4 regions of the Zhaonella formicivorans genome follow, and region 2 is predicted to be linked to each of the others. Evidence: riboswitches for the same ligand, from Rfam matches in the RefSeq annotation. Region 2 holds a riboswitch; each other region holds the start of a gene.
What was found. Region 2 has a riboswitch for thiamine pyrophosphate ahead of thiS (sulfur carrier protein ThiS). Riboswitches for the same ligand answer to the same signal wherever they lie in the genome.

Region 1 (5,811 bases), 1.6 Mb from region 2:
TCGCTTTTTGCTCCATGTATTGGGGAGCAGTCACCGCCACCGGCAAATCAGCCGTATCCACATCTAATGCTTTGGCAAGCTCACTTACCAGAACAGCTATGCGACCGGTGTCGGTACACGTACCAAAGCTCAATACCGGTGGAATGTTCAGGGCGCGGCAAACTTCTTGCAACCCCTTTCCAGCCCATTCTATTGCCTCCAAGCTGGTAAAGCCGGCAACTTCCAGCGCCTGATTGCCGCATCCTCCCGAAATCACGCAGATGTCTCTTTTGATCAGTTCCCTGGTTAACTCGGTAGTCATGTAATCATGGGGACCGTTGGCCAAAGTAGTGCAGTTAACAAGTCCCACCGCACCCTTCACTTTTCCTTCGGCAATTACCCTAACCAGAGGTTGGATAGTGCCTCCCAGAGCTTTCAAGATGGCTTCAACGCCAAAACCGGAATACCCCTTTTGAATTCTTTGGGGCACTCTGGGCTCTACCTTACCTTTGCGCTTTTTGAAATTTTCAATAGCTGCCAAAAGCATATCCCTGGCCTGACCCTCTACCTCTTGCGGCTTATAATCATAATGCTTCTCCACGCCTGGCACCCGTACCAGCCTGGTGGTTGACGCCAGGGTTACCTGATATTTCTCTTGGTAAGGAGCAAGGTAAGGGGGCGAGCAGTTTTCACTCATGCCAAAGAAATCAACAGCCCCTGTAGCCAGTAAAGGCTCAATGGCAAGCCAGTTTCCTGTCAAACCTCTAAATACCTCATCTACCTCGAAACGCTGCACTATTTCCTGGCCGCTCTCAATAGAACCAATAACTCTCAGTCCCTTAGCACCGGCTTGCCTTGCTTCTTCCTGGATTTCAGGATCATGGGCTTTCATCACCAGGGCTGCCCCGGTGAATGGTTCATGCCCGTTAAACACCACATTGACATAATCGGGATCTAAAATACCCAGGTCGTACTGCACTTCGTGGGGATATGGAGATCCTAAAATGATGTCAATGGCCCACTGCCCGGTCAGTTGGGCCCCGTAAATACATGCAATTCCGAGGCGCAGTGCTTTACGGGCCAAAGAAACATAATCGCCATCCACATTGGTAAGACAGCTTGCCGCTGTGTCTTTAATCTCATGCAAGGGACCTGATGGATACAGGGCAAGCTTTCTCCAGAGTTCAACCCTTTGCCGCGGGGCAAATACGTCAATCACTTTGGAGGGCTCATCATAGCCGCGGTGCAGTTCCCAATGCAGAAAATCCGCCAATCTTATTGCCACGTCATTCACCGAACCGGAAGTGTCCAGTTCCAACTGTTTGGCAAAGTGATACATTTTTTCTGTATCTTTGATTTTGTAGGGGGTCTGTCCTAAGGCGGTTGCCTTTAAAGTCCTGATTGCTTCGTAAGCCTGGTAGGAATAAGTAGATGTACCCATGACATTGCGCAAGAGCATATCCCTCATTGCCATGGCGTTACGGTCTATGCCGCAAACCCCCAGTACCGCCTCGGCCTTATCAGAAATCCGGCAAGGGCCGTTAGTGCACAGTTGACAGCTGACCCCGGCAACACAAAAGTTGCAGCGAATTTTTTCCTGGGGCGAGAACCTGTCAAAAGTGTTTGATATTTTGTCCTCTTTCAAGCGCTCATACATTTCCTGAACGGAAGGATGTACACTGACTTTTTCCGTGGTAAATTTCATCAGATCACCTCTCTAGTTTTTTCGAGGTTAGTATTTCCACTAGCCTGCAAAAAATGCTGGAATCGGTGACAAAAAAAGAGGGAAGCTGTATGCTTCCCTCAGACCGTCGACAAAGTATTATTAGCCCTCGCACAATTGTAACCCTTGTACCGCTGCTCCAAAGACTATCGCCAAGAGCGCTGGCCTGCTCAGGCTCTATGCAAGCCTTATGCACGACCGCATAAGGGCGACTAGACTTCTGCCGGCCCTAAAGGACTGGAATTTCTATGCATTATGAAACATAATGCTAGAAATTCTGGCGCGCTCACGCTTGGCACAAGCCAAGTCTTCTTTACGTTTGACTTCCAGCGGCACGCGGTGACGCGACTTCCTATCGCTCCACCGCTCTCGCGGCGTCCGTGCCGCTCGTCCGCTTCCAGTCAAACTCTTCGCAGAGCGCTCTAAGGCTTGTCATAATGTCGCAGCTACACACAATGGATTACAATTTTTGCATTTGTCTACAAGCTGAGGGAAGCCGTAAACTCCCCTCTCCTAATCATACTTCTAAACAAGTAATAACAAGCTACATCTGCTGAGCAACAAAATTTTTCAAGGGCTTATAAAGCACTCCCACTACCACAACAGAAATCACCAATTCGGGCAACAGGTAAGCGCCGTTATACAGGATTGAATAAACCCAAGGATTCATGCCGGGAGGAGCGTAGGATGCCCAGATAATTACCCCCGAAAGCACATGGGAAACGAAGCGGCCGAAAACAGCCAAAACTACTCCGGCAAAAGCCCCGGCATAGTTTTTTCTGGCCAAGCCGGCCAACCCCAGGAGCCCGAATGCTACCACATAATCGAGTAAAATTGAGAGTATATGGTAAGAATATTTTGGTCCCAGGATAAACTGGAGCGCCCCGTAAACCGCTCCGGCAAACAAACCAGGCCCGAGTCCCCACCTGAGGGCATAAATCATCACCGGCACCATGCTCCCTGCCGTTACAGACCCCCCGTAAGGGGCTTCGAAAATTTTTACATAGCTCAAAATTTGAGCTAAAGCAATTAATACTCCTGCCTCTACCATCGCTTTAGTCGACAGTTTCCCCATAAGATACCTCCTACAAATAAAAAAATGCTGCACTGGATAATGCAGCATTGTAAGTAGCTATAGTTTCCCTACGCTGGCATTACCCAGATCAGGTTCACGGGTCGTGAGTATCAGTAGGAACTCCCTCTCAGCCGGACTCATCCAGCACCCCTCACCTATGCAGTTCTAGACATATTTTACCATAAAGCTTTGTATTCTTCAATTATATTTTTATCTTTGTCGTGTTTATCTTTGTTATCAATAATCTTAATTCTTAATTCCCATATTCACAGGGAATCAGGCTAACGTACTCATCCAGCTTGGCATCGGAAAGGCAGGCTTCGATGATCTGCCGGCCAACGGGATGCAACTCAGATGTCAGGAAATGTTGCAATTCCCGCTTAAAGAAATCAGTCAGTATTTTGGCTCCGGCTTGGTAACCTTCCTCCCCTACCTCCGGCTGCAGGTCAACCTGGAGGAACACTTTGGGCAGGTAGGTCCCGTCAATCTTCAGCGAATCCAGAGCATATCCCAAGAGAGGGCATTTGGCGGGAGTCAATTGTTCTTTCCTGAATTTGGAACTGCCGCGCCGGGCAATATACTCCCTGGCCATCCATTCAGCCATAAAGCCCACTCTAAAGACACCTATATACTGGTTGGGAATCAAAATGTACCTGGTGCTTGGTGTATCCATAATTTGCTCCAGCAGGAGATTGGCCTGGTCCACCATTTTCCCGGTGGCAAAAGGCCAGTAAGAACCTACCCCTTCGCTGGTCATGCCCTCTGTATCAGTAATGCTGGGGTTGGAATGTCCCCTGGGGGCAACCAGCCTCCACAGCCAGGCGAGGCTAGGCGGCAGTACATGGAACAAGCCGATAATGCCGTAGTTCGGATTATCCCTGGTGCTGGGCGGGGTCCTTACCCCGAAACTGCGAATGTTGACTTCCACCGGTTCATTGACAGTGTTCGGGAAAAACCTCCTAGGAACAATGACCCTGGGGTTTGGGCAGGGTTTCCCCGGTTCATCCAGGGTGTGCTCCCAGATCAAGCAGGTCGAACCCGGTGCAGCGTCAATATTTAAAAAGATCAAAGGAGCAGGCGGGTGGATAGTTAATTCCTCAATTTGGGGATCAGTACCGTACTTTTTAATATGGTCAACCCTGATAAACCAGCCCGCTTCGGCATCGGTTACAACCAGCCGCTTTTTGCCGTCCTGCAGCCCTGGAGGACATAACGCCATGTCATCGGTCACAGGCTGCAGTTCAGAGCTGTCTGAAATTTCCAGGTAATGCCTTTCCCTGGTCACAATATTTTCTCCCAGCAGCACCTTACCGTCGGCTTCCCGGTGAAACTGCTGGAGCATCTCGCTCTTACCGCCGCCGCTGGCCCCTTCATGCATTATGGTAAAAATATTTTCGTAGGGAGTGATAACTTTAACGGTGGATCCATGCAGAGTAACCCAGCCTTCTGTTTCCCCGATGTTTAACAGCACGCCGTAAATGCCTTTTTTGGCGCTTGGCCCCGGATAGAGATTATAGGAGAAAAGCTCATGGATGTTTTCTCTCCTGTTATGCACCACCACCTGCTTATTGTCGAAATGGGTGTGGCGGAAAGGCGGCGCCACACAGACGATAGCTTTCGGGGTGAATTCAGGAGGGATACGGTCGGGAGACAAAAACTCCTGTAAATCAGCCAAAGCCGCTGCAAAAAAGCCGGCATTGGCGGGAGCAACCAAAAGGGCCGGGTACCCTAAGGTTGAGCCCCCTGCCATAAAAGGCAGCACAATCAGGGGTTGCTGCTCCAGCCACTCAAAAGTTGCCGTGCGCAGCGGTTTGAAATCCTGACCGAAACGGTCTTTGTACCTCTCTTTATCCGTCTCCCCTTTGTCAGCAACAACCATGCAATCAGGATCTCTTCTTCTCATGTAAATATCGGTATAATTTACGGCTATGCCGTTCTTGCAGCGGGTAACGGTAGCTTCTACAATTCGCCCGATACCTGGGATGTCGTAAGCAACCTCATAAAAGTCCTTTCCTTTATTGCCTAGGGCCAGCTCCAGCAATTCTTCCCTGCTCCCGGGGATAATTACCTCGGTATTTTGTAAAATGTGCAGCAAATCCGGAGGCAACTTAAATTTAGCAAACATCTCTGTCATCTGTTCCTCTCCTCTCAGTACAAACCTACGCTGTACTTTTTTATTGAAAAAGCCAATAATAATAAGTACAGGCACTCATTATCATTGGCCTAAAAACTCTGATTTACCTGACAAAAACCGGCTAGCTAAGTTTATAAATTTTTATTATCATAACAAATCAGAGCATATCTTGCAATCCATTCCCGTTAAGTATACTGCATTACAGGCTGGAAATGCTCCTATGGGTTATTTAAAAATTCAACTTTCGCAGAAACAAAAAGCTAATTTTTCCTTGAAACACTGGTTGAGCAGTCTGCCGACTTGATGTGCTTGCAAAAAATAGTTCGTTGTTTAATGTAGATACAAAAAAAGATAGGTTGAGAGTCCATAATCTCAACCTATCTTCAAAAAAAATTTACGTTTCAACGCAAGACCCTCTAAATCAGTCCTTGGCGGGTCCTGGGCCACCGGAAAATCAAGTTCAATATTGCAGTGCTACTTTATTGCAGCAATGGCGAAAGTCTTCTCTTCAATATCAGACGGATCCACTTTTATTCTTGCTACTCCAGAATCCATTGCAGCCTGGGCCACAGCGGCAGCCACTTTAGGAGCAATTCGCTTATCAAAGGGATCGGGCATAACAAATTCTTCGCACAGTTCCTTATCGCTTACCAGCCCTGCAATAGCATGGGCTGCAGCTAGCTTCATTTCTTCGTTGATATCTTTGGCACGAACGTCCAAAGCTCCCCTGAATATGCCGGGGAAAGCCAAGGAATTATTAACCTGGTTGGGAAAATCGGATCGCCCGGTACAAACCACCCTGGCTCCTGCAGCTTTTGCAATGTCAGGCAGAATTTCAGGTATAGGGTTAGCCATAGCCATGATTATAGGAGCCTTAGCCATTGATTTTACCATATCCTG
Region 2 (5,811 bases):
AGCTTGAAACAGATCAAAAATCGCCTTTGCACATTCTTCAGTACTGATTTCACCCCTCTCCCAGCGGGCTTCAATCTCTTGTCCTCCTTCGCCGGCAAAAGCCTGGACCATGGCTGCACAAGTATCTTGCTTGGTTATTGTCCCATCAAAATCCACAAAATAGATCCTAGCCGCGTCTAATAAATGTTTCATTGTAATAACTCCCGTAATTCTTTCACCTTAGCTCTGATATCAGGGGCTTCCAAAATTTCTGTAACCAGGGCAATGCAACGGGCGCCCCTTTGGCGCACCTCCCTGATATTGTGCGCCTTAATTCCCCCAATGGCAACGAAGGGAATTGAAACGTTTTTTGCGGCATATTCCAAATATTCCAAACCAACCGGGGCACAAACATCTTTTTTGGTAGCAGTCCGGTAGATAGGGCCTACCCCGATATAGTCAGCACCTCTTTTCATAGCAGCCTGGGCTTGCTCCGGGGAGTGAGTGGACAAACCTATTAACATCTCGGCACCAACCAGTTCCCTCACCTTCTCAATGGGAAGATCCTCTTGCCCGATATGCACTCCGTCGGCCTTAACCAACATGGCTATATCGATATCATCGTTGACAATAAATGTGACTCCGGCAGCCTTGGTCAACTCCCTGATTTTTAAACACTCCTGATATTTGTATAAAGCTTTCTTCTCTTTTTCCCTGTACTGTATTACTTTTATTCCCGCAGCAATTAACTCCCTTACTACTTCCAAGTTACCCCTGCCTCGAGAGAATTCTTCCCCGGTAATAGCATACAAATCAGTATCAAAAATTTTCTGCACAGTTTCCGCCCGCATTTTCTTCCCCCTTAATTACATCCTCGGTGAGAGGATGCCAATCTTTGAACACCGGATCATACCCGTTTTGCAAAAGCATTACCCGTATTTCCTCCACACTCCGGGTATCGGAAACGGCAAATTGCTCCTCTCCTGCCTCCTCCAAAGTATGCCCCCCCACCTTGGTGCAAGAACCAGCCGACATTTTGGTAACTCCAAGCCTCAGGATATTATCCCTGAACTCAGCTCTTTCCCGGGTCGAAACCGTGATCCCAAGCCTGGGCATAAACAAACGCAAAGCCAACATGTATTGCACCACATTTTTGTCGGTTACTTTTGCGTTCGGTTGGAAACTGCCTGCATGGGGTCTGAGCCTTGGTACTGATACACTGATCTCCGTGTCCAGGTATCTATCCTGTAGATATTTGGCATGCAATCCTGTAAAGAACGCTTCTTTCCTCCAGTCGTTAAGTCCCAGTAAAGCGCCGATATTAACTGAACGCATTTTGGCCTCACAAGCTCTTTCCGGAGCTTCCAATCGGAAACGGTAATTCTTTTTAGGCCCGCTTAAATGAATATCGTCATACACCCCTTCATCGTAAACTTCCTGATAAATAGTCAGCCCATCCACACCTGCGGCAATTACTTGCCGGTATTCTTCGGTATCTAAGGGGTAAATCTCAATGCTGATAGAGGAGAAATATTTTCTTAAAACATGTATACAGTCCATTATATAGTCCAGCGGTGCATGGTATTTAGACTCACCGGTCAGAATTAAAATATGCCTTAAACCTTGACTGGAAATGGCCTGGGCTTCCTGTTCAACCTCTTGGATGGTAAGGGTTTTACGCCGAATCTTATTTGCGGCATTATAACCGCAGTAACTGCAGCGGTTAACACAGTAGTTAGAAAGATACAAAGGGGTGTAGAGTAGGATGGTGGGACCAAAATGCTGCCTAGTCAGCTTGTGGGCCTTTTTAGCCATATCCTCCAGCAAACTCTCAGCAGTCTCCGATAGGAGTGCCAAGTATTCCCAAACTGATATGTTGTCTTTTGTCAGAATACCGGCAATGTCTTGAGGGGTTAATTCCCGCCAAAACTTGTTGAAGTCAAAATCCTTGTATGCATTATAACATTCATAAAAGCTCATTTTTCTCACCAAAAATCCCTTTAAATTGCCTCTTCATATGTCAAAAAACCGGTCAAAGGTGAAGAAGCTTCAGCATAATACTTTGTTCTCCCTGTTTTAGCAAGATAAGCTTTTCTGCCGGCCTGTACTGCTAGATTAAATGCTCCCGCCATCAAAACCGGATCCCCGGCCGTTGCTATGGCCGTATTGACAAGCACGGCAGCAGCCCCCATTTCCATGGCTTCCGCTGCTTCAGAGGGCTTGCCAATGCCGGCATCTACCACTATAGGGACCTCAATTTCTTCGATCAAAATTCGGATTAACTCTTTAGTTTTAAGTCCCCGGTTAGTGCCAATAGGAGCCCCCAGAGGCATAACAGCAGCAGCTCCTACATCCTGCAGTTTTTTTGCCACCATTAAATCAGGACTCATGTAAGGCAAAACAACAAATCCTTCTTTAACCAGGATTTCCGTAGCTTTAATTGTTTCGTAGTTATCCGGCAGCAAATATTTGTTATCAGAAATAACTTCAATCTTAATCCAGTTACCGCAGCCCGCGGCTCTGGCTATCCGTGCAATTCGCACCGCTTCATCGGCGTTGCGGGCTCCGGAGGTGTTAGGTAATAAAATACAGCTCTTGGGTATATAATTTAAAACATTTTCCTGTTCCGAGTCAAAATCCACTCTCCGAAGGGCCATGGTTACCACTTGGCTCTGAGACTCCTTAATAACTTCGGGAATAATAGTTTTATTTGGAAACTTGCCCGTACCGATAAACAGCCGGTTATTCAAAGCCCGTCCACCGATTAACAAAGAGTCTTCCATATTTTAACCTCCTCCAACGAAACGCAAAACTTCCAACTGATCATTTTCTTTTAAAACCGTTAAACCATAATCCTCATGTTTTAAATGGCTGCCGTTGTAGAGCAGGATATAGGAACCAGTGTTTAAACCTTTAGTCTGTAAAAATTCCAAAACAGTAATTTCCCGCTCCAGTTTTTCTTTTTTCCCATTGACTGTAATGAACATCAGTTCCCTCCTTTCCTAAAATATAAATGCCAATTAATTTTTTTGAACAACTGCTTAAACTTGTAAAATAAAAAGCCCCATCCAGCGAGATTTGGATGCGGCTTTAACTTAACAAGTATGTCACTTCCCTACGCTGGTATGATCCAGATCAGGTTCAAGGGTTAAAAGGCTTCATCGCGCCTTTCTCTCAGCCGGGCTACCGACACCCCTAGCGGTATACTATTCAGTTGCTTATCTATATTTTATTTTGCCTTCTTAGAAAATGCAAGCTATTTTTTTCCTAAAATTGGTTTTTACCGTTCTTCCCGATCATATGCTAAACCCAATGCTCCCGGTGCTCCAACGTGCTTTTTCATAGTTTGCCTGGTTGTAATGATTAAGACAACAATCGTCAGTATATAAGGCAGCATTTTCAGGAAAAAAGCGGAAACGGATACACCTACAGCTTGCAGGCGGTATCCCATAGCATCGACACCCCCGAATATATAAGCTCCAACAAGGGCCTTAGCAGGGTCCCAGGAGGCAAAAATCACCAGGGCTACTGCAATCCAACCGCGCCCGGCTGTCATATTCTCCAACCAAGTGGGAGCATAAGCCAGGGACAAATATGCTCCGCCCAACCCGGCCAGCATGCCACCAACAATAACATATAGGTACCTTAAGAAAAACACATTTACACCCAGGGCATCGGAGGCTGCCGGATTTTCCCCGATGGCTCTTAAATTCAAGCCCGAGCGGGTTTTATAAAGATAAACCCAAAGTAGTGGCACCAAGAGATAAGTGATGTACACCAGATAATCATGACGGAAAAAAATCTCGCCTAAAACAGGGATGTTGCCTAAAAAAGGCACAATTACAGGCTTAAAAGTAGCTGGCGCAGGTACGCCAACCAGGGACTTGCCTATATAACCGCTAAACCCGGTGCCAAACAGTGTCAGCGCCAAACCGCTAACCACCTGATTAGCCCGCAAGGTGATTGATAAAAAGGCATGAACTAAAGCTAGCGCACCTCCGCTGAGAGCGGCAGCCCCTACCCCCAGCCAAGGGTTAGAAGTAGCCACAGTAGTCATGAAGCCGGTAACGGCTCCAACCAACATCATGCCCTCCACACCTAGATTAAGGACCCCTGCTCGCTCGGTCAAGATCTCTCCAAGAGCAGCAAACAAAATAGGGGTGCCAGATACAATTGCCGAAGCAAGGATTGCAATAATTATTGACTGTTCCATTTTTCTCCCCCTTATTTACCCAACTTGATCTTGTAGCGAGTAAGGACTTCTCCCCCAAGGACAAAGAACAAAATCGCGCCTTGCAACATGGAAACGGTGGCGGCAGGAAGTCCACTGCTCTGAATGGTATATCCTCCCACCAGCAATCCCCCAAATAAAAAAGAAACAACGATTACTGCCAAAGGATTCAAACGGGATAACCAGGCAATAATGATTGCAGTATAACCATACCCTGAAGAAAACCCATGTTGCAGGCGATGAGTAATTCCAGCAGTTTCAGCCATGCCTGCAAGACCCGCCAGGCTTCCGCTCAAAAACATCACCAGCAGGATGTTACGGGCGATATTCATCCCGGCATACTTGGCCACTTTGGTGCTTTCTCCGATAACACGGATCTCATAACCCCATCTGGTTTTCTGCAGAACTACATAGAGGATTGCTGCGGCCACCAGGCCAAAAACCAAACCAAAGTGCACACGAGTGGTGCCCCAGGAAGGTAAAGTAGCTGCGTCAACAAAAGGAGCGGTCAAGGGGAAATTAAAACCATTGGGGTCTTTCCATGGGCCGTACACCAGATAATCCACCCACAGGATAGCCACGTAGTTAAGCATTAGAGTTGTGATTACTTCATTAACACCCCATACCGCTTTCGGAATAGCAGGGAGTAACCCCCACAGTCCGCCGGCCAGCATACCGGCGATAACCATAGCCGGCAGCATGATGTAAGCAGGGAGGTTTGGAAAGGTTAATGCCACCCAACTGGCAGCAAAGGCACCCATATACAGCTGGCCTTCAGCCCCAATATTCCAAAGCAGCATCTTAAAAGCAATGGCCACACCCAGGCTGGTTAAAATAAGAGGTATGGCTTTGACCACGGTCTCTGACAAGCCGTACCATGAACCGAAGGCACCTTCCAGCATAACCCGGTAAATTTCTATAGGACTATGTCCGGTTAAGGACAAAAAAATGCCGCTAAAAACTAAAGCAAGTATGACAGAAACAACAGGAACTATAAGACCCAAGAGAGGTGGGGTCTGCAACCTTTTCTCAAAGCTTAGGCTGAAATTTCTTTGTTCCTTAACTGGTACTATTGAACTCAAGCGCTTACACCCCCAAGCCTTTTTGCTCCAGCCATCATCAGACCGATTTCTTCTAAATCAGCTTCTTCTATGGGCAAAACACCCATAAATTCTCCTTCGTACATCACAGCTACCCGGTCAGCTAATTTGTAGATTTCCTCCAGATCTTCAGAAATCATTAGTACGGCCGCACCCTTGTTTTTCTCCGCAATTAATAAGTCATGAATTGCATCAGTAGCGCCGATATCCAGGCCGCGCACCGGGTAAACGGCTACTACCAGTTTAGGCTGCAATGAAGTTTCCCTGGCCAAGAGCAGCTTCTGTAAATTTCCTCCCGACATCAGCTTTACAGGGCAATCAATATTTGGTATTTTAACAGCAAAATCATTAACCAACTGCTGTGCCCTATGACGAATTGCCTTGCTGTCCAGAAGCCAGCCCTTACCCAAATTCTGGCTGCGATACTCTTTTAGAATAATATTATCTACTACGGGCAAATTCGGAATAAGCCCTGTTCCGGTGCGATCTTCGGGAATAAAT
Region 3 (5,811 bases), 660 kb from region 2:
CTGTGGTTTCCGGCAAACCAAACAGGATGTTCATATTCTGCACTGCTTGGCCCGCAGCCCCTTTTACCAAATTGTCGATAACTGAGCAAATAATTAAACGGTTGGTCCGTCGGTCAATAGTCAAGTTCAGCTGACAGTTGTTGGAGCCATAGACCCATTTGGTATGGGGCCACTGTCCCGGCGGCAAAAGGTGCACAAATGGCTCTTCAGTGTAATACTTACTGTAAACTTCCCTTACCTCATCCAGAGCAATGTTATCCTTAACTGTAGCATAGATGGTGCTTAAAATTCCCCTGGTCATGGGCATCAAGTGGGGAGTGAAGGATACCGTAAGCTTAGTGCCTGCCAGCTTGCTCAGTTCCTGCTCAATCTCCGGTGTGTGCCGGTGAGAAGCTACGCCGTAGGCGTTAATATTTTCATTCACTTCGGCATAATGGCTGCCCAGGGCTAACTTTCTTCCCGCCCCCGACACTCCCGATTTGGAGTCGATGATAATGGTGTCTGGAACAACTAAGCCGTGCTTTAAAGCCGGCGCCAGGCCTAAAATTATGCTGGTGGGATAGCAGCCAGGGTTGCCTACAATAGCCGCATTTTTGATTCTCTCCCGGTTAATCTCCGGTAAGCCATATACTGCGCGAGACAGCAGGCTGCCTCCCGTATGCTCCACTTTATACCATTCTTCATACACTTTGAGGTCGTCGAAACGAAAATCGGCTCCCAGGTCGATTACTTTCTTTCCTTGCTTCACTGCTTCTGCAGCCACCGGAACGGCATGGCCGTGCGGCAGCGCGATAAAAACCACGTCACTGGCCCCGATTATTTCCGGCACGTCTTGGGCGGTGCATTTTTTATTTATGTAACCGGTCATATTAGGATAAACTGCTGTATAATCCTCAGCCTCGTAACTTTGTGAAGTTAAAGCCACCAACTCCACTTCTCTATGGCCGGCCAACAGGCGTACCAGCTCAACTCCTGTATAGCCTGTGGCTCCGATTATGCTTGCTTTAATCATTGTTACAACCTCCCGCAGACAAGGGACTGGATACTTGTTTAAATTAATATCTGTTTCCCATGATGTTTATAATTATACATTTCATTGTATAAAAATACAACAATAATTTTCGGCCTAACCTTTGCTTTTCTCACAAAGTAGTATAATAAAAGACCGTTAACAAACGGGGCGCAGTAGATAGTAAGCTATAAAAATTGCTTTAGTATCATGTAAAAGAAAAGGTTGCAAGTAATAATTGCAACCTTCAACCCATTTTGCAGTTCCTATTGATCGGATCAGATAATCTTATAGCACTTTCCGAGAGCAGCTATCTCAATTGGATATTCTCCGTTAAAACAAGCCAAGCAAAATTCTTCAGCCGGGGCCTGCATTACCTGCAACACGTTTTCCAGGCTTAAATAATGGAGACTGTCAACTCCGATATAGCTTTTTATTTCTTCCAGGCTATATCTGGCAGCCAGCAGCTGCTTCCGGTCTGAAATATCTATTCCGAAATAGCACGGATAGCGTATAGGTGGAGAACTCACCAGCAAGTGCACTTCTTTAACCCCCGCATCCCGTAACATTTTAACGATTTGGCGACCGGTAGTACCGCGTACCAGGGAATCATCCACCAGTGCCACACTTTTACTTTGAACAACCTCCTTGACCGGTCGGAATTTGAGTTTAATGGTTTTTTCCCTTAGGATTTGGGTAGGTTGAATGAAGTTACGACCTACCCAAAGGTTTTTTTTGAGACCCTCTTGCAGGGGAGTTCCTAATGCTGTGGCATAACCCAGTGCGGCCAGCTTTCCCGAATCAGGTACAGGCACTACCACATCTGCGTGAGTAGGGCATTCCCGGGCTAACTGCCGGCCTAGGGCCAGCCGCACCGTTTTCACTTGCTCGCCGTCAATTATGCTGTCCGGGCGGGCCAGATAAATATATTCAAAAATGCACAAGCTGCGGTGGCAGGCAGGAGTTACCTGCAAGGAGTTAAGACCGTTTTCGTCGATACAAACTATTTCGCCGGGTTTGATATCTCTTATAAATTCAGCACCTATACTATCCAGGGCACAGGTCTCGGAAGCCAGAACGTAACCCTTACCAAACCTCCCCAGGCAGAGTGGCCTCATCCCTCTCCGGTCCCGCATGCCTATTAATTGTTTTTCGGTCATCACCACCAGTGAATAAGCTCCCCTCAGCTTTGCCATGCATTTTTTCAACGCGTCAGGCAACGAAATGGAGCTAAAACTGGCAATAAACTTTAAAAGAACCTCACTGTCACTGGTTGTCTGCAAAGTCAGTCCCTTTTTCAACAGACCGGATCTAACGACAACTGCATCAACCAGGTGTCCATTGTGAGCTAAGGCAATGCTCCCTGAATTATAAGGGGATATTAAGGGCTGGGCATTTGCTATTGAACTTTCCCCGGTGGTGGAATAACGCACATGCCCAATTGCCAAGTTACCTTTCAACTGCTTAAAGATGTCTTCAGCAAAAACTTCCGTTACCAATCCCATATTTTTGTGGATTTTGATTTCATGCCCATTCGCTACTGCTATGCCCGCGCTTTCCTGCCCCCGGTGCTGGAGTGCACAGAGCCCGTAGTAAGTATGACGGGCAACATCCTCACCGGGAGCATAGATACCGAACACCCCGCATTCCTCGCGGGGTTTATCTTCTTCTAAAGGGAATACAGCCTTTTTCATCTTTGTAAACTTAACAACCTGTAAATGTAGTTCCCAGATATTCGCTGATCAGCTTGTAGGCGCAGAACTTGCCACACATGGTGCAGCATTCCTGATCATCTTCATTTTTCTCTTTGCGCATTTTAGCCGCTTTTTCAGGGTCCATAGATAAGTCAATTTGCTTTTGCCAGTCCAATCCTTTCCTGGCTTTGGCCATTTCCAGATCCCACTCCCAGGCGCCTTTTACACCTTTGACAATATCGGCGGCATGGGCTGCGATCCTGGCTGCAATTACCCCCTCTTTCACATCTTCCACCGTAGGCAGGCCAAGATGTTCCGCCGGTGTCACATAACAGAGAAAGTCAGCGCCTGACGAAGCTGCTATAGCGCCGCCTATGGCAGAGGTAATATGATCATACCCCGGTGCTACATCGGTCACTATAGGCCCTAACACATAAAAAGGCGCATTATAGCATAATGTCTTTTCCAGCTTCATGTTGGCTTCAATTTGGTCTAGAGGCACATGGCCAGGACCTTCTACCATCACTTGAACTCCTGCTTCCCTTGCCCTTTTTACCAGTCCTCCCAGGATCATTAATTCTTGAATTTGCGGAGCATCGGTAGCATCTGCCAGACACCCGGGCCTTAACCCATCTCCAAGGCTTAGAGTAACATCATACTTTTTAGCGATTTCCAAAAGCCGGTCGAATTCTTCATATAAGGGGTTCTGTTTTTGGTTATGCAACATCCAAGCCGTGATAAAAGATCCTCCCCGGGAAACAATGTCCATAACTCTACCCTTTTCTTTTAATTCCTCGATGACTTCCAAATTTACACCGCAGTGAACGGTAATAAAATCCACACCGTCCGCACAGTGTTTTTCAATGCCGGCAAAAATATCATCTGCCGTCATTTCAATCATGCCTTTGCCCTTTCTCTGGTTCTCCACCAGAACTTGATACATTGGAACAGAACCAACCATCACAGGACTGGCCTCAATAATCTTTTTTCTAACCTGGTCAATATCTCCTCCTGTGCTTAAATCCATCACCGAATTTGCTCCTGCCTTAATGGCTGCATGCAATTTTTCCAGTTCCTTTTCTACTTCCGGATAAGCATCGGATGTACCAAGATTAGCATTTACCTTGGTAGATAAACCTTTCCCTACAGCCATAGGGGTAATTCCTTTGTGGTTTACATTACAGGGTAATACTGCTTCCCCTGAGGCGATTTTTTCCCGCAGTTCTTCCGCAGATATCTTTTCGAACCGGGCCGCTTTCTCCATTTCCTCCGTGATAATACCTTTTTTAGCCGCTTCCAGTTGGGTCATTGTCTTCACACCTTTCTTAGGATAAATTCAAAAAAGAGAATAGCTTTGAACACATTAACACTTAGTTAGACATAAGGATCCCCCCCAGTTAATGGTTACCAGCTTAATTCAGTTGTCATTTTCCGGGAAATAACGCCAAAATAAAAAGCACAAATCCCAGGTGAGATTTGTGCTAACAATTCAACGTACAAAATAATTTGTACATGATACGCGTCACTTCCCTACGCTGGCATTATCCAGATCAGGTTCAAGGGTCAAAGAATTCATCGGTTCTTCATCTCAGCTGACCTCTTCAGCTCCCCTAGTGCAAGATGCAGTTTTATTTAAATTTATCTTTATTTTAGCCTATATCTAATACAAAAACAAGCAAAAAATACAAATAAAGGTAAGAGGTTGTGGAAGCAGTTTTTTAACTGCTAATACCACATGGGTGCCGCTGCCACAGCGCACCCTATTTTTTGTACGGTATGTTCTGCTGCCGAGATTTTAATTTCTTTCAATTCCATTTTTCTCATGGCAAAAGACTCTTGAACCATGCCTTGGATTTTCTCTTCCGCCTCTTGCCTGGTAAGTTTGCCTACTAACTCCATAATTATTCCGAAAGAACTTTCAGATAGGCCCACTGCTATGGCAGCCGCAATCGTGGTACCCGGTTCGGTGCAGACAATAGTACCATAAGCGGTAGGTACCATGGCCCCCGCTGGGAACTCAAGACCGGGCGCAAATTGGGCACCGGGGGGAAGGATGCTGCTGACTTTCAGCAAATTTATGTTTCCGATGCCGGCCTTTAACAACGCCCCGTCAAAAGCAGTTAACTCAGAATCACCTTCCGCACAGCCGCTAGTCACAAAAAATTTTTTGGGAATTGGAAGCATATAATCAACTCCTCGAAACATTTTTCAATTAGCCCCTGACTGTCGGCATATTCTTACCATAATATATTTCCAGCATTTCCTTTTTGATGCGCTGCTTGATTTTTTTCCGTTCTGCCGGTGGCAGTTCTTTCTTGGCAGTCCCGAATAAATAATGGTCCAAATCGAATTCCTTAAGAATCATCTTGGTATGAAAGATATTCTCCTGATAAATATTTACATCGATCATCTGGTATAGTTCCCGGGTTTTACCGGTCATATAGTTTTGGATGGAGTTAATCTTATGGTCGATATAATATTTTTTGCCGTTTACATCCCGGGTAAACCCCCTGACCCGGTAATCGATAATGGCGATGTCCGGTTCAAAGCTGGTGATTAAATAATTTAAGGCTTTAAGGGGTGATATCTGGCCGCAAGTGGAAACGTCTATGTCAGCACGGAACGTGCTAATGCCTTTGTAGGGATGGCTTTCCGGATAAGTATGGACTGTAATATGGCTTTTGTCCAAATGTCCCACAACCGCTTCCGACGAAGGTCCCGGTGACTCATTATCAACTACATTCACCGGCTGTTCATGCAGCACCTCATTTTCTGCCACCAGCATGGTAACGCTTGCCCCTTGCGGGTCATAGTCCTGGTTGGCCACGTTGAGCACGTTGGCACCGATGATTTTAGCCACATCTGTCAAAATGCTTACTAACCGGTCCGCGTTATACTCCTCGTCTATGTATTCAATATATTCCTTTTGGTGTTCAGGACTTAAGGTATAGCAGATGTCATACAAATTAAAGCTCAGCGTTTTGGTCAGGTTATTAAACCCATAGAGCTTCAATTTCTTGTTTATTGGTTTAATTTTCACAGGTTGTCTCCTTCCACTTGTCTAAATCTTCACCACCTAAAATATTGTGCAGTTCTAGGAAAAAAATA
Region 4 (5,811 bases), 110 kb from region 2:
TGGAAAAGAGATAAGAGCCGTATATCCCAAAGGATATCCTGGTTGACATGATAGCCGGGGCCTTTGTATTGGCACCAATTATCCCTCCCAGAGCCAAAATGCCAACGCCGATTGCGTGTCCTAAGAGAATAACCAAAAGTCCAGTGCTCAACCCCAAAGGGGCTAAAAGTCCCCCAGTCATGATTTCCGCAATGGAGATGGCTGCACCAAACCACAGCAAAAAGAAATTAAACACCGACAAACTGCCTTGTCCCTCTATATTCATTACAACACACCTGCTTTCTTATATAAAATATAAAAATGATTCGTGGGCCCAACTCCTTTTCCAATAGCCAAAGAATGCTCAATAGCAATCGTGATGTATTGTTTAGCCTTCTCTACTGCCTCCGGTACGGAATACCCCAGTGCCAAGTTAGAGGCAATAGCAGAGGATAAAGTGCAACCGGTGCCATGGGTATTTTTAGTATGGATCCGATGGGATTTGTAATGATGCATCTCTTTACCGTCAAAAAGCACATCAACGGCCTCTTCATCCAGATGCCCCCCCTTGACCAATACGTTACGAGGGCCCATTTGAAAAATCACTTCAGCAGCTTCTTCCATTTCTTGTATATTTCTAATCTCCATCCCTGTAATAGCCTGGGCTTCGTGAATATTAGGGGTAGCAATGACTGCTAATGGCAACAGTTCCGCAATTAAAGCTTCTTTAGCTTCCGGCTGCAAGAGATTAAAGCCGCTTTTAGAGATCATCACCGGATCCAGCACCACGTTCTTAGCCCCGAACTTCACCAGCCCATGGGCAATTGTCTTAATGGCATTTTCTTGTGAAACCATGCCGATTTTAACCGCATCTACCTGAATATCCTCAAATACCGCAGTTATCTGCTTTCCAATGATCTCCGGTTCTATATCCTGGACAGCCCACACCCCTTGGGTGTTTTGCGCCGTTACTGCAGTAATTACGCTCATGCCAAAAACACCATGGGCGGAGAAAGTTTTCAAATCAGCCTGAATCCCCGCACCGCCGCTGGAATCAGAACCCGCAATAGTTAACACTTTTTTCAACTTATACCTCTCCCTTCGTGAGCTCCTTTAATGCTTTGTTTCTTTCAAAAAGACTTAAGACCAAGTAGCCGATTATGCTTCCCCCTACCGTACTCATTAAAAAGGGAGCTACATAGAAGAAGGCGGCTACATCCTTACCCAGTAAGAGTTTAGCAATGGGGTACGCAGCAAGGGCTCCTAAAATACCCGTACCAAATATTTCGCCCAGAGCGGCCCATAAATTGCTGTGGGTACCTCGAAAGAGCAGCCCTGCCAAGAATGCCCCCAACATGCTGCCTGGAAAAGCTAGCAAAGAGCCGGTACCCAGTATATTCCTCAAAAGAGAAATGGCAAAAGCGTTGGCAACAGCATACCAGGGCCCTAAGAGTACCGCTGACAGGACATTGATGGCATGCTGCACGGGAAAAACTTTAGCTGCTCCCACAGGAATGTAGATAAGGTGGGCAGACAAGGTGCCGATAGCCACAAGCATGGCAGATAAAGTAAGGCTTTTGGTTTTCATGCAACTTCTCCTCCTCTTTACCTTTAGCGCTGCAGGCAGGGGGTGCCAGTGAACTTCATCAGTGGAAGTATTTTCCCCCCACTTATGCTGGTTAAACCAATCGGGTTCAAAACTTCCGTTGTCTTCCACTTAGATAAGCAGGAGGCTTGTGGAGTTTAGAACGGGAAACAAAAGCACGAACCCTGATTCAGGATTCGTGCTGAAGATGCGTAAATGAGATACACTAGCTGACTTTCCTCCGCTGGCATTATCCAGATCAGGTATAAGGGTTTAAGATATCATCGGATCTTTATCTCAGCCGGCCTCACCCAGCTCCCCTAGCGCTAAAAGATATTTAATTTTCTTTAAAATTATTCTAGCATAACTCTACTTAATCTTCAATATTTTTCCATAGGCGTAATCCTCATCTTTACCTCCTGGCTTTGCAAACATCAGCAGTAAGACGAATACTCCAAAAACTGTGATAAAATCCGGAACCCTCTCCTATTTCTTCCAAAATTCCTGTCATAAAAAGTTAATCTTAATATAAAATTAGAAGAAAATCCTCAATAAATAACCAATGGATGTATGATCATGTCTTTTTATAAGTTGCAAAAAAGAGGCAATCTATGCGCAGCTATGAAGATAAAACTTTGGAAAAAAGTTACTGCAGGTGCTGGAGGCTGCTCGTGTTGCCTGTGTATTACACTGACAGGATTAACCATATAAAAAAGGACTCGTGCAATTTCGTAAATCGACGAATCCCTTACATATCTGGTGCCCGGGACCGGAATCGAACCGGTACGGGATTTGAGGTCCCGCAGGATTTTAAGTCCTGTGCGTCTGCCAGTTCCGCCACCCGGGCAATATTTATTTGGAGGCGACGCCCGGATTTGAACCGGGGAATAAAGGATTTGCAGTCCTCCGCCTTAGCCACTTGGCTACGTCGCCACATAAAATGGAGCGGGAAACGAGATTCGAACTCGCGACCCTCGCCTTGGCAAGGCGATGCTCTACCACTGAGCTATTCCCGCATCAGCAAAGGCAAGGCCAAATCCCTGCCTGGTATTTTAAATGGTGCCTCAGGGCGGAATCGAACCGCCGACACGAGGATTTTCAGTCCTCTGCTCTACCAACTGAGCTACCGAGGCAAAACTATGGCGGAGCCGACGGGAATTGAACCCGCGATCTTCGGCGTGACAGGCCGACATGTTAACCGCTACACTACGGCTCCTCATGGTGGGCGATGACAGGATCGAACTGCCGACATCTTGCTTGTAAGGCAAGCGCTCTCCCAGCTGAGCTAATCGCCCTTGTTTACCGGAACAGAACTTATTTTATCTCATTCCGGCTAACTTGTCAATAATTTTTTATTCGTAATTCTACGGTAATTCTACGCACTTTGCCGTTCAGAACAGTTCCTATTATAGCATGGGCTAAAAACAAAAGTCAAACACTAACCCTTAACTGGGACCTTAAAACGCTAAGATAGCTTCCCGTACCAGTTTTGCCGCAAGCAAGGCTGTGCGCTGAGACTGATCGACCATAGGCAAAACCTCTACAATATCCATTCCCACTACCGGCAACTTGCTCATAATATTAATAGCCTTAATAATTTCCTTGGCAGTACATCCTCCCGGCTCAGGAGTGCCTGTACCCGGCGCAAATGCAGGATCAACTACGTCAATATCGATGGAAATATAGACTGGACTGCCTTTCCAATTCTCCACAACCTGCTCCAGCGGACCAAGCAGTTCATCTATAAACATGTTGGTGTGCTCCCGCGCATACTCAAACTCTTCCCTGGTTCCCGAACGAATACCAAACTGGTAAAGCTGCTTTTTGCCAAGCAGCTCCGAAGCATACCTCATTACAGTAGCATGAGATTCCACTTCACCAATATAATCACAGCGCAAATCAGCGTGGGCATCAAAATGTAAAACTGCCAAATCAGGATACTTTTTCACCATAGCCTTAATAACAGCCAATGAGATTAGATGTTCTCCGCCCAGGAAAATAGGAAACTTCCCGTGTTCCACAATTTCACCCGCCGCCAATTCTATCCTGTTTAAGCTTTCTTTCACGTTGCCAAATGGCAAAATCAGGTCACCGTAATCATAATAGTTATAATCCGCCAGTTCTTTATCCTGATAGACACTGTACTCCTCCAACCCTGAGGAGACCATGCGGATAAACTGGGGGCCGTTACGGGAGCCGGGGCGAAAGCTTACAGTAAAATCCATGGGGGCTCCTATAAGTACAAATCTGGATGTGTCGTAGTCATCGGAACTCCCCATAAAAACTCCGGTACGCTCCGTTAGAGGCATTCGTATCCCCCCTATTTCAATAAATCGCCCACAAACTTAGGTAAAACAAATGAAGCTTTATGTACTTCAGGAGTGTAATATTTGGTGTCTAATTTTCTTAATTTAGACATATCAAGCTTTTCAGGGTCATAAACCTTGCTGCCCATGGTAAAGGACCATAAGCCGCCAGGGTAAGTAGGTACATTGGCAGTGAACAGCTTGGTAATGGGGAAAAGGCTACTGATATCTTTAAACACCCTGCGAATCAGGTCTTTATTATAAAATGGCGACTCAGTTTGCGCTACGAAAATACCATCGTCTTTCAGCGCCCTGTGAATAGCAGCGTAGAAGTCCTTGGCAAAGAGACCTACTGCAGGACCAACTGGGTCGGTGGAGTCTACTATTACGATGTCATAATAATTTTCTTTTTCTTTAATATGCTTTATTCCATCCTCTACCAGTACCTCTACCCTTGGATTGTTGCCGGCTATAGCTACCGAGATTTCCGGCAAATATTTTTTGGCAGCCTCGATGACAGCCTTATCAATCTCCACCAGGGTAGCCTTTTCAACGGTGTCATGCTTGATCATTTCCCTGATAGCTCCACCGTCCCCGCCACCAATAATCAGCGTTCTTTTCGGGTTAGGATGGGTATTTAAGGCTACATGGGTGATCATTTCATGATATACAAATTCATCTTCAATAGTAGTTTGAATGGCCCCGTCCAGTACCAGCATCCTGCCCCAAATATCCGTATCTAGAACTTGCAGCTTTTGGAAATCAGTTTGTTGTTTTAGTAATACTTCCTTGACAGAACAGCCAATAGACAGGTTTTTGGTTTGCAGTTCTTGAAACCAGACACCTTCCATGCTAACACCTCCAAAATTTTTGACCTTGTACACAAACCAATAGATATTATACCTACATACGATTTTGAAAATCAAGGAAATTTTTGTTACTGTCCGGATTCATATTTAGCAAGGCTATGGTAACATACTAAAAATAGTTTTTAATTTAAAGGCACAAACTATAACTGCAGAGGTGATTTTTCTGTCAAATCTGGAACAATACAAAAAAAGAGCAGCTAACATTAACATCAACGCTAATTCGTCAGCCACCCTTGCCATCGAACGTTTTAAAATGGCTATAGCCTTGGAGCCTGATACCCCTGAAACAGTTGAACTAAAAAAACGGCTTATTGAAGAAGCGTAAAAAACATAGAGTCAGACCGCGGTCTGACTCATTTTGTTATACAATCCCTTATACAGTTCGGTTTGAAGACCGTTCGATTGTGTTTTTACTGAATAATACCACCGGGTATAAAATAATTACAGCAATCGTATTCAACACTGCTGCCGGCAAAACTACCGTCGTAAATAAAGCCATAAACGGCGCCGGTAGGCCCACAATCGCCAGTGCACTGCCTAAAAAGGCTGCACCGCTGACCAAAGTTCCTAAAACGCCTATTATCCCGGTAAGTACGTAATTATTGATCCTGCCATAAAGAAGCTTCACCATGGCAAAAACAACCAGCCCTGTAATCAACTTATCAATAATATTAGGCAGCTGTCCACCAGGAAAAGTTGTCGCAAAAGCACTTAACAGCCCAGCCAGCAAGCTGGCCAACAAAGTTGAACGAAAATCCCTTTTCAGCAACAGTACAATAAAAAACATCCCCAACAATAAGTCAGGTTTCATACCGCTCCCATACCCGGGAACAACCAGATGTAAAATAGTTCCGATAGCCAACAATAAGGCCACTTGAATAGAATCCCTTAAACTCATCTCAGCTCACCTCATAATTAATATTTTTAAATCATAAATCAAAATTACCTCAGCTCAGCTGCTCTCCATCACTCCTCTTCTGAGATTCCTATCTTACTTACTTAATTATAATTATATAACACTAACAACCCTTAAACAAGAAAATATTTAAAGACTCCTCAGACCGCTTAAATT

Region 1: another riboswitch for thiamine pyrophosphate. It lies ahead of thiT (energy-coupled thiamine transporter ThiT); the one in region 2 lies ahead of thiS (sulfur carrier protein ThiS).
Region 3: another riboswitch for thiamine pyrophosphate. It lies ahead of thiC (phosphomethylpyrimidine synthase ThiC); the one in region 2 lies ahead of thiS (sulfur carrier protein ThiS).
Region 4: another riboswitch for thiamine pyrophosphate. It lies ahead of thiW (energy coupling factor transporter S component ThiW); the one in region 2 lies ahead of thiS (sulfur carrier protein ThiS).

What each region holds. Positions count from the first base shown of each region.
Region 1 covers NZ_CP085524.1:1,943,417-1,949,227, forward strand. Annotated here, with positions in the region: gene cooS (anaerobic carbon-monoxide dehydrogenase catalytic subunit) at 1-1,684, opposite strand, end outside; gene thiT (energy-coupled thiamine transporter ThiT) at 2,247-2,777, opposite strand; TPP riboswitch at 2,826-2,939, opposite strand; gene EYS13_RS09595 (DUF4914 family protein) at 3,031-4,911, opposite strand; gene EYS13_RS09600 (NAD(P)-dependent malic enzyme) at 5,386-5,811, opposite strand, start outside.
Region 2 covers NZ_CP085524.1:360,818-366,628, reverse strand. Annotated here, with positions in the region: gene EYS13_RS01825 (MtnX-like HAD-IB family phosphatase) at 1-192, opposite strand, end outside; gene thiE (thiamine phosphate synthase) at 189-830, opposite strand; gene thiH (2-iminoacetate synthase ThiH) at 799-1,959, opposite strand; gene EYS13_RS01810 (thiazole synthase) at 1,980-2,762, opposite strand; gene thiS (sulfur carrier protein ThiS) at 2,766-2,966, opposite strand; TPP riboswitch at 3,075-3,186, opposite strand; gene EYS13_RS01800 (ABC transporter permease) at 3,260-4,192, opposite strand; gene EYS13_RS01795 (ABC transporter permease) at 4,204-5,292, opposite strand; gene EYS13_RS01790 (ABC transporter ATP-binding protein) at 5,289-5,811, opposite strand, start outside.
Region 3 covers NZ_CP085524.1:3,012,605-3,018,415, reverse strand. Annotated here, with positions in the region: gene argC (N-acetyl-gamma-glutamyl-phosphate reductase) at 1-1,012, opposite strand, end outside; gene purF (amidophosphoribosyltransferase) at 1,288-2,703, opposite strand; gene thiC (phosphomethylpyrimidine synthase ThiC) at 2,714-4,012, opposite strand; TPP riboswitch at 4,214-4,325, opposite strand; gene EYS13_RS14800 (pyruvoyl-dependent arginine decarboxylase) at 4,429-4,887, opposite strand; gene speD (adenosylmethionine decarboxylase) at 4,916-5,743, opposite strand.
Region 4 covers NZ_CP085524.1:468,849-474,659, reverse strand. Annotated here, with positions in the region: gene cytX (putative hydroxymethylpyrimidine transporter CytX) at 1-265, opposite strand, end outside; gene thiD (bifunctional hydroxymethylpyrimidine kinase/phosphomethylpyrimidine kinase) at 265-1,065, opposite strand; gene thiW (energy coupling factor transporter S component ThiW) at 1,067-1,567, opposite strand; TPP riboswitch at 1,784-1,896, opposite strand; tRNA gene EYS13_RS02365 (tRNA-Leu) at 2,322-2,411, opposite strand; tRNA gene EYS13_RS02360 (tRNA-Cys) at 2,422-2,497, opposite strand; tRNA gene EYS13_RS02355 (tRNA-Gly) at 2,506-2,580, opposite strand; tRNA gene EYS13_RS02350 (tRNA-Phe) at 2,622-2,697, opposite strand; tRNA gene EYS13_RS02345 (tRNA-Asp) at 2,705-2,780, opposite strand; tRNA gene EYS13_RS02340 (tRNA-Val) at 2,784-2,859, opposite strand; gene speB (agmatinase) at 3,022-3,873, opposite strand; gene speE (polyamine aminopropyltransferase) at 3,885-4,721, opposite strand; gene EYS13_RS02325 (tryptophan transporter) at 5,113-5,637, opposite strand; gene EYS13_RS02320 (class I SAM-dependent methyltransferase) at 5,785-5,811, opposite strand, start outside.